Linked DNA regions of Streptomyces sp. 2114.4. The protein of the gene in region 2 interacts with the protein of the main gene of each other region in a pairwise test. Links are inferred from orthologs where the notes say so. Each region holds a gene or a part of one and is shown on either strand. Other genes may lie near its edges. The genes, in order: CFW40_RS14900, rlmB and tsaE.

Evidence for each region.
Region 1: the proteins of rlmB (region 2) and CFW40_RS14900 interact in binary tests that used the Escherichia coli proteins (3 or more experiments, as listed by UniProt). The link is inferred for Streptomyces sp. 2114.4 from one-to-one orthologs.
Region 3: the proteins of rlmB (region 2) and tsaE interact in binary tests that used the Escherichia coli proteins (3 or more experiments, as listed by UniProt). The link is inferred for Streptomyces sp. 2114.4 from one-to-one orthologs.

Annotation. Positions count from the first base shown.
Region 1 is NZ_FYEY01000001.1:3,442,172-3,445,236, forward strand. The notes cover bases 151-3,065. They hold CFW40_RS14900 (NAD(P)H-hydrate dehydratase), read right to left. Parts: upstream 2,363-3,065; coding sequence 938-2,362; downstream 151-937. Other genes in these bases: CFW40_RS14895 (L,D-transpeptidase), read right to left, coding at 151-693; CFW40_RS14905 (holo-ACP synthase), read right to left, coding at 2,515-2,883; glmS (glutamine--fructose-6-phosphate transaminase (isomerizing)), read right to left, coding at 2,880-3,065. In the rest of the region: more of CFW40_RS14895, read right to left, coding at 1-150. UniProt on the Escherichia coli protein: Bifunctional enzyme that catalyzes the epimerization of the S- and R-forms of NAD(P)HX and the dehydration of the S-form of NAD(P)HX at the expense of ADP, which is converted to AMP.
Region 2 is NZ_FYEY01000001.1:4,734,029-4,737,163, forward strand. Bases 77-3,061 are described here. They hold rlmB (23S rRNA (guanosine(2251)-2'-O)-methyltransferase RlmB), read left to right. Parts: upstream 77-1,083; coding sequence 1,084-2,040; downstream 2,041-3,061. Other genes in these bases: cysS (cysteine--tRNA ligase), read left to right, coding at 77-955; CFW40_RS20885 (DoxX family protein), read left to right, coding at 2,219-3,061. Also shown: more of cysS, read left to right, coding at 1-76; more of CFW40_RS20885, read left to right, coding at 3,062-3,135. UniProt on the Escherichia coli protein: Specifically methylates the ribose of guanosine 2251 in 23S rRNA.
Region 3 is NZ_FYEY01000001.1:3,437,560-3,440,442, reverse strand. Bases 98-2,830 are described here. They hold tsaE (tRNA (adenosine(37)-N6)-threonylcarbamoyltransferase complex ATPase subunit type 1 TsaE), read left to right. Parts: upstream 98-1,062; coding sequence 1,063-1,599; downstream 1,600-2,830. Other genes in these bases: CFW40_RS14870 (L,D-transpeptidase), read right to left, coding at 2,133-2,702; CFW40_RS14875 (hypothetical protein), read left to right, coding at 1,820-2,083; CFW40_RS14885 (alpha/beta fold hydrolase), read left to right, coding at 98-999. In the rest of the region: more of CFW40_RS14885, read left to right, coding at 1-97; tRNA (adenosine(37)-N6)-threonylcarbamoyltransferase complex dimerization subunit type 1 TsaB, read left to right, coding at 2,843-2,883. UniProt on the Escherichia coli protein: Required for the formation of a threonylcarbamoyl group on adenosine at position 37 (t(6)A37) in tRNAs that read codons beginning with adenine.

The DNA.
Region 1 (3,065 bases), 1.3 Mb from region 2 along the record:
CCCGCGGTCGAAGAACTGGGCGTACGGCATGGAGGTGCCGTACAGGTTGGAAATGTGCCGGCGGTGCCGCAGATAGATCCGGTACGTACCGGTACGGGTCTCCATCGTCGGCGCACCGGAGCGGATCGCCACCGGGTCGAGGATCACCCGCCCGTCCTGCTGCACCCACATCAGCTGCCGGTTCAGATCGACGCACACGGTCCGCTCGGCCCGGTCGGGACAGTGACCGGCCCGGTTGGGGTCCTTCCTGGCCCGCATCACCCGCACCATCGCGCCGGTGACCGGCCCCGCGAAGCCGGTCGCCGGCGCGATCCGGTGCGCCTGCTGGAACCGCCGGATCGCCCGGCAGTCCCCCGCGCTCTGCCGCCCGTCCACCTCGCGCCCCAGATAGCGCTCCGCCTGCCGCTGGTAGGGCCCGGTGGCGGCACTGCAGTGCGGCGCCCTGGTACCGGAGCGCCGTGCCTCGGAGCGCGGCACGTACTCGATGTGCAGCTGCCGCCCCGGCTCGCGCACCGTGCGCGGGACACCGGGGACCAGGTCGGACGGCCCGTACGCGGCGGCCGGCTGCGTCACGGCCCTCGTGGACGCATGCCTCACGGCCACGGTGGGCGACGGTGCCACGGCCACCGCGGGCGGCCCGGCGACAACGAGCAACGAGGCGCAGACCAGCAGCGCCGGAAGAGTGCGTTTCATGCCCTCACGCATGCCGTGGCGCCGCGGCCGTTCGGCCCGCCGGACGCCAGGTTCGCCCTGGTGCCCGCCCCATTCCCCCGCGGGGCGTAACGCCGGTCCGTTGCGTGCCGTCGGCCGGTCGTCCGCCGCCGGTCCGTCGTCCGCGGGCGACCTGTCATCCGCCGCCGGCTGTCTCGTCCGTCGCCGGCCGTCGCTGTTGCTGTTGCTGTTGCTGTTGCCGTTGTGGTCGCTGTTGCTGTTGCTGTCAGGCCGTCACATCCCGCCAGGCCGCCGCCAGATGGTCCGCGACCTCCGAGGCGAGGATCGGGGCGCCGTCCGGCCCGGCCGCCCGGCGGGCCGCCAGCCCGTGCAGATACGCACCGACCGATCCCGCGTCCCGCGCCGTGAGCCCCGCGGCGAGCAGCGAACCGGTCAGCCCCGACAGCACATCCCCGCTCCCGGCCGTCGCCAGCCAGCTGCTGCCCGTGGGATTGACCCGCACCGGCCCGTCCGCCTCCGCCACCAGCGTCGTCGAGCCCTTGAGCAGCACCGTGGCGCCGTACCGCGCCGCCAGTTCCCGTACGGAGGCCAGCCGGGTTGCCTCGACCTCCTCGCGCCCGCGTCCGAGCAGGGCGGCGGCCTCCCCCGCGTGCGGCGTCAGCAGGGTCGGGGCCGGGCGCTCGGCGACCCGACTCGGCGTCAGAAACCGCAGCCCGTCCGCGTCCACCAGCACCGGAACCTCCGACGCCAGCACGTCCTCCAGCGCGTCCGACTCCTCGCCGATGCCGGGACCGATCACCCACGACTGCACCCGGCCCGCCTTGTCCGGCGGCCCGGCGTGCACCAGCGTCTCCGGGAAGTGCGCCAGCACCGCCTCGGCGGCCGGCCCGACATAGCGCACCGCCCCCGCGCCGCCCCGCAACGCGCCCGCCACCGCGAGCACCGCCGCCCCCGGATACCGCGCGGACCCGGCGACCACCCCGACCACGCCGCGCCGGTACTTGTCGCTCTCGGGCGCCGGACGCGGCAGCAGTCCGGCCACGTCCGCGTGCTGCAAGGCCTCGATGTCGGCCTCCCGCGGCAGTGTGAGCCCGATGTCCACCAACCGCAGCGCGCCCGCCCGCTCGTGCGCCGGATCGATCAGCAGCCCGGGTTTGTACGCGCCGAAGGTCACCGTGGCGTCGGCCCGTACGGCGTCCCCGGCGACCTCACCGCTGTCCGCGTCCACTCCGCTGGGCAGGTCCACCGCCACCACCGGCGCCGACTCCCATGCGTCCCGGGCGAGTTGGGCGGCCTCCGGGCGCAGCCCGCCCCGTCCGCCGATCCCGACGATCCCGTCCACGACCAGCGCGGCCCGTGCGATGTCCCGCCGGGCGTCGGCCGAGACGCGCCCCCCGGCGGCCCGCAGCGCGGCCAGTCCGCCCCGGTGCGCCTTTTCGGGCGAGAGCAGCACCGCCGCCACCCCGGCCCCCCGGCGCGCCAGCCGGGCGCCGGCGTACAGCGCGTCCCCGCCGTTGTCGCCGCTGCCCACCAGCAGCACCACCCGGGCTCCGTACACCCGCCCCAGCAACTCCGCGCAGGCCGTGGCCAGTCCGGCCGCCGCCCGCTGCATCAGGGCCCCTTCGGGCAACCGGGCCATGAGCTCTCGCTCCGCGGCCCGTACGGTCTCCACGCTGTAGGCAGTCCTCATGCCGACAAGTCTCACCCCTCGCCCACGGGGTACGCGGCATTTCTCCCGCGGGCCCCAGGACCTGTCCGCAAAGTCCGCCGCCCGCACGGGCCCCTCCCGCAAGGACGGCGCCCGCCCACCGACGCACGGGGGCGGGCGCGCCGCGGCGGTCCTCATCCCTCGGCGATCACCACGGCGGAGGCGACCCCCGCGTCATGGCTCAGCGACACATGCCACGACCGGACCCCGAGCTCCTTCGCCCGGGCCTCGACGGTGCCCCGTACCCGCAACCGCGGCCGGCCGCTGTCCTCGACGTACACCTCGGCGTCGCTCCAGTGCAGTCCGCCCGGTGCGCCGAGCGCCTTGGCCAGCGCCTCCTTGGCGGCGAACCGGGCCGCCAGCGAGGCGATGCCGCGGCGCTCACCGCTGGGCAGTATCAGCTCCTCGCCAAGGAACAGCCGCTGCGCCAGCTCCGGCGTACGCTCCAGCGCCTCGCCGAAGCGCTCGATCTCGGCGACATCGATCCCGACCCCGATGATCACTCGACCGTCACCGACTTGGCGAGGTTGCGCGGCTGGTCGACCTCGTTGCCGCGGGCGGTGGCCAGCTCGCAGGCGAAGACCTGCAGCGGGATCGTGGAGACCAGCGGCTGCAGCAGCACCGGTGTCCGCGGAATCCGCACGAGGTGATCAGCGTAGGGCACCACCGTCTCGTCCCCCTCCTC
Region 2 (3,135 bases):
GTCCTTCCCGGACTATCTCCGGCTGTCCAACCAGGAGTTGGACAACCTCCTCCAGCCGTCCGGCGAGGGGGAGACCGGCAAGCGGGACCCGCGCGACTTCGCCATGTGGAAGGCGGCGAAGGAGGGCGAGCCCAGCTGGGAGACCCCGTGGGGCCGCGGCCGGCCCGGCTGGCACCTGGAGTGCTCGGCGATGGCCCACAAGTACCTGGGCACCGCCTTCGACATCCACGGCGGCGGCATCGACCTGATCTTCCCGCACCACGAGAACGAGATCGCCCAGGCCAAGGCCTTCGGCGACGACTTCGCCGCGTACTGGACCCACAACGCGTGGGTGACCATGAGCGGCGAGAAGATGTCCAAGTCGCTGGGCAACTCCCTGCTGGTCTCGGAGATGATCAAGCGCTGGCGCCCGATCGTGCTGCGCTACTACCTGGGCACCCCGCACTACCGCTCGATGATCGAGTACAGCGAGGACGCGCTGCGCGAGGCCGAGGCGGCGTTCGCCCGTATCGAAGGGTTCATCCAGCGGGTCGTCGAGAAGGCCGGGGTCGTCGAGCCCGCGGCCGAGGTCCCGCCGGCCTTCGCCGAGGCGATGGACGACGACCTGGGCGTCCCGCAGGCGCTGGCGATCGTGCACACCACCGTCCGCCAGGGCAATTCCGCACTGACCGCCGACGACAAGGAAGCCGCGGTGGCCCGGCTGGCCGAGCTGCGGGCGATGCTCGGGGTGCTCGGTCTGGACCCGCTCGACGAGCGCTGGTCCGGCGGCGGCACCGACCACGGAGAAGACCTCCACGGCGTCGTGGACTCCCTGGTCCGCCTCGTCCTCGAACAGCGCCAGGCCGCCCGCTCCCGCAAGGACTACGCCACCGCCGACGCCATCCGCGACCAGCTCCAGCAGTCCGGACTCGCCATCGAGGACACCCCCTCGGGCCCGCGCTGGTCGCTGTCCTGACCCCGGTCCCGCACCCCGCCGGCCACCCGGATTCGCCTCGCACGGTGGCCGCGGGCGACACTCAATCCATACGTACGTACCCACTCCACGTCGCGAGACGTCGAGAGCAGTGAAGAAACAGGTGACCCATGGCCGGCAACAGCCAGCGCAGGAACCGCCGCACGTCCAACAAGAAGGGCGCGCAGGTCGGCAGCGGCGGCAAGCGGCGCCGGGGCCTGGAGGGCAAGGGCCCGACCCCGCCCGCCTCCGCGCGCAAGGGACACGTCAAGAACCGCGTCGCCAACGCCCAGGCGAAGCAGGCCGCATCGCGCCGCCCGGCTCCGCGCCGCGGTGGTGCCAAGGGCACCGCCGAGCTGGTCGTCGGCCGTAACCCGGTCTTCGAGGCGCTGCGCGACGGCGTGCCCGCGACCACCCTCTACGTCCAGCAGTTCATCGACACCGACGAGCGGGTGCGCGCCGCACTCCAGCTCGCCTCGGAGCGCGGCGACATCAACCTGATGGAGGCGCCGCGCCCCGAGCTGGACCGGATGACCAACGGCCTCAACCACCAGGGCATGGTCCTGCAGGTCCCGCCGTACGACTACGCCCACCCCGAGGACCTGGCCGCGGCCGCCTTCGACGACGGTGACGACCCGCTGATCGTCGCGCTCGACGGCGTCACCGACCCGCGCAACCTCGGCGCCGTGGTGCGCTCCGTGTGTGCCTTCGGCGGCCATGGCGTGGTCGTGCCGGAGCGCCGGGCGGCCGGGATGACGGCCGGCGCGTGGAAGACCTCGGCGGGCACCGCGGCCCGTACGCCGGTCGCGCGCGCCACCAACCTGACCCGGACCCTGGAGTCGTACCAGAAGGCCGGTCTGACGGTCGTCGGGCTGGCCGCGGACGGCGAGCTGGAGCTGCAGGACGTCGAGGCGCTGGACGGCCCGGTCGTCATCGTGGTCGGCAGCGAGGGCAAGGGCCTGTCGCGGCTGGTCGGCGAGACCTGTGACGTACGGGTGCGGATCCCGATGCCGGGCGGCGCGGAGTCGCTGAACGCCGGTGTCGCGGCCGGTGTCGTCCTGTGGGAAGCGGCGCGCCGCCGCGGCTGAGTCCCCGGGTGCCCCGGGGCCGGTGCGTACCTGTGCCACACCCCGGGGCACGACCTGACCCTCCGTGCCGCCTCCCGTGTCCCGCAGGGCGTCTGCGCCGTCTCCCCTGATCCTTTGACGGGTCTCGGACAGATCGACCCGGTCAAGGCAGTGTCTTAACCGGGGGTCACTCGGTTAGATGAGCGTGGACACCAGAACACCCCGCACACCTACGGGGGGACGCTCGCCGGGCTTCGATGACGAGCCGGGCCTGAGCTCGGTCAAGGTGCCGTGCGATCCCGCGCAGGTCATCGTCAACCACGCCAGCTTCCGCGTACAGCTCGCCGCGCCCGCGGCGCGCGGCGCCCTGGCCGACGCCGCGCACATCCCCGCCCTCCGCGGCCCGGCCGCCGGCGCCAGACGCCGGGCGCCCGTGGTGTGGAGCGGCCGCACCGAACCGGGCGGCACGGCCGGCGCCACCACCCAACTCCTGCACGCGGTGCGCGACGCGGGCGTCGGCCTCGACGGCGGCCAGGGCGAGGACGTCGGCACGACCCAGGTCCTGCCCCGGGTCCGCCTCGGCGACGCCGCCCCCGCCACGACCGTGATCGGCCAGCGCGGCCCCGCCGACTCCGACCGCACCCCGCTGCTGCGCGGCGTACGCCCCGTCGGCAGCGCGTACGGCGACACCTACCAGGACCACCCCTACCGCAGCCCCTACGGCGACCGCGGCCCCACCGACGACGGGTACGACGACGACCCGTTCCAGGCACCGGACGGCTACGACCCCGGCGCCAAGCGGCGCGGCACCGACAGCGTGCGGCACGCGTACTACCCGGGCCGCCGGATGAACCTCGGCGTCGTCCTGCTGCCGCTGCGCATCTTCCTCGGCCTGATCTCTGTCTACGCCGGCATGGGCAAGCTCTGCGACCCCGTCTACTTCGACGGCGGTGAGCGGGGCTCGATGGTCAAGTGGCTGCTGTCGCTCGACCCCTGGGCGCTGGCCGTGCCGCTGCGCGACTTCGCCGTCTCGCACCCCGTCGGCGCCGGTCTGACCGTCGCCTTCCTCCAGGTCGTCGTCGGCGTCCTGACGATCTGCGGACTGTGGCAGCGGGT
Region 3 (2,883 bases), 1.3 Mb from region 2 along the record:
GGCAAGCACGCCAAGCACGGCAAGAGCGACCGGTCCGCCAAGCCGGTACGCGGCAAGGAGGCCCGCGCCGCGCAGGAGGCCCACGGCGGGCTGCGCAAGCGGCTGACGGCGGCACTGGGACGGCGCTCGCAGGCCCCCACGGTCGTCTTCAGCCACGGCTACTGCCTGAGCCAGGACTCCTGGCACTTCCAGCGCTCCGCGCTGCGCGGCACGGTGCGCACCGTCCACTGGGACCAGCGCAGCCACGGCCGCTCCTCGCGCGGCCACGGCCAGATCGACGGGACGGAACCGGTCACCATCGACCTGCTGGGCCGGGACCTGAAGGCGGTGCTGGACGCCGCGGTCCCCGAGGGGCCGATCGTGCTGGTCGGGCACTCCATGGGCGGGATGACGGTGATGGCGCTGGCCGACCAGTTCCCCGAGTACGTCGCGCAGCGGGTGGTCGGGGTGGCCCTGATCGGCACCTCGGCGGGCCGGCTCAGCGAGGTCGGCTTCGGACTGCCGTCCATGGGCGTCAAGGCCTTCCACTGGCTCGCGCCGGGCGTCCTCAAGGCGCTGGGCTGGCAGCGCGAGATCGTCGAGCGCGGGCGGCGGGCCACCGCCGACCTCTTCGCGGGGCTGATCAAGCGCTACTCGTTCGGGACGCCGGAGAAGGTGGACCCGGGCATCGCCCGCTTCGGCGAGCGGCTGATCGAGGCGACCCCGATCGATGTGGTCGCCGAGTTCTTCCCGGCGTTCGCGGTGCACGACAAGACCGAGGCGCTGGTGGCGTACGACGCGGTGCCCGCGCTGGTGCTCGCCGGGGAGAGCGATCTGATCACCCCCGCCGACCACAGCCGGACGATCGCCGAGGTGCTGCCCGACGCGGAGCTGGTGTGTGTCCCCGGCGCCGGGCACCTGGTGATGCTGGAGCGGCCCGAGCTGGTCAATGAACATCTGGTGTCGCTGGTGGAACGCGCGAGCGCGGCGGCCCGCAGCTCGCGGCACGCCCGCGCCTGAGCTGCCGGGACCTGCGGCGCAGGCCGGGCGGCCGGGTGGCGGGCAGGCCGTACCATTTGCGGCATGAGCACCACCGGAGCGATTGCGCATGTCACCGTCAAGTCCCCCGACCAGATGCAGGAGTTGGGCCGCCGGCTGGCCCCGCTGCTGCGCCCCGGCGACCTGGTACTGCTCACCGGTGAGCTGGGCGCCGGCAAGACGACGCTGACCCGTGGCCTGGGCGAGGGGCTGGGCGTCCGCGGCGCCGTGACCTCGCCCACCTTCGTCATCGCCCGGGTGCACCCCTCGCTGACCGGCGGCCCCGCGCTGGTGCATGTCGACGCGTACCGGCTCGGCGGCGGGCTGGACGAGATGGAGGACCTGGACCTCGATGTCTCGCTGCCGGAGTCGGTGGTGGTCGTGGAGTGGGGCGACGGCAAGGTCGAGGAGCTTTCCGAGGACCGGTTGCACGTGGTCATCGGGCGTGCCGTGGGTGCACAGGCGCCCGGTGGTGCGGGCGGGCATCCCGAGGACGACGTGGACGATGTGCGGGAGGTGACGGTCACCGGCCTCGGCGCACGCTGGGCGGACGCCGGCCTGCTCGCGCTGGAGACCTGCTGACGGCCGTCCCGAGAGCCGTCGGCAGCGGTGGCGGGCCCCTCGGCGACGGACCGGCGGACACCGATCCGGACAACACCGCCCGGTAGTTTCCGACAAGCCGTCGGTAAGATGTTGCGCACCTGGTACCGGCCGTGGTGACATGGGAGGAGACCCCAGTTAGGTCAGCCTAAGTAGCGAGCCTAGCTTCTGTCGCTCGTCCCAGGAGCCCCGGGAGGCGTCCATGTCGGCCCAGCAGCCCTCCACCACGCCCGAAGGGCGCGGGGGCACCCCCGTCGCGGCGGCCGCGTGCGGCGCGCGCGAGACGCCGACCATGAACGAACTGCTGGCGGCCGGTGCCGCGGCCAGCGCCGTCTCCACGCCCCCCGACGCCGCCGGGGAAGCCCGCCGGGACAAGCCCGCGGAGCCGTCCGGCGCGCCGGAAGCGGAGGACGAGGACCAGGACGGGCCCCGGGCCGCGTCCACCCCGGGCCGCGACGCGGCGTAGCCCGTAGGGGCGAATGCGGCGGCCTGCGGAAGCGGCCGGGGCCGCGCGGTCAGGAGACCACGACGACCTTGGTGCCGTGCAGGGCGAAGTCCCACATCGCCTTGCCGTCGGCCCGCGACTCACGAATGCCGCCGGTCCGCTTCGCCGAGCCCGGGTCGGGCATGGAGCCGTCGACGGCCGCGCTGAAGCCGACGGTGACGCCTTCCACACTCGCGAACCGCACCACATGCTCGATCGCGATGCCGTCCGAGCCCGTGACGCTCACCGAACGCGAGCCGACGGCGTACGCGCCCAGCGGCGGGCTGACCGTGCTCGGCGTGACCGGGTACGTACGCACCGCCTTGCCGTCCGCGCCGACCAGCCAGACCCGCTTGGCGTCCAGCGCATAGACGATCCGCCGGCCCTTGCCGGACGAGGGCGGGACCGGGGCCGCGGCCGGGGCCTTGTCCTTCTTGCCGCCGTGCTCCGGCGGGCTCTTGGGCTCGCTGTGGCGGGAGTCCTTGCGGGTCTGGGTGAGGGTGTCCGGAGCGGACGCCGCGGCCTGGTAGCCGAGCACACCGACCACGACCACGGCAGCCGTGGTCAGCGCGGTGACGATCGTGCTGCTCTTAGCGGGCACCGCTGTGCACCTTTCCTCCCTCTCCCTGCCCTGTGGCGGGGAGCCCCGGACCTGGGAATGCCGGGCTGCTTGCTGCTGGGCTACGGGGGCGACGGTAGCACCGCGACAGGTACCTCCGGCCGAGCCGTAGTCTTAAGGACGTGCTGCTGCTAGCTCTTGACACCGCCACCCCCGCCGTCAC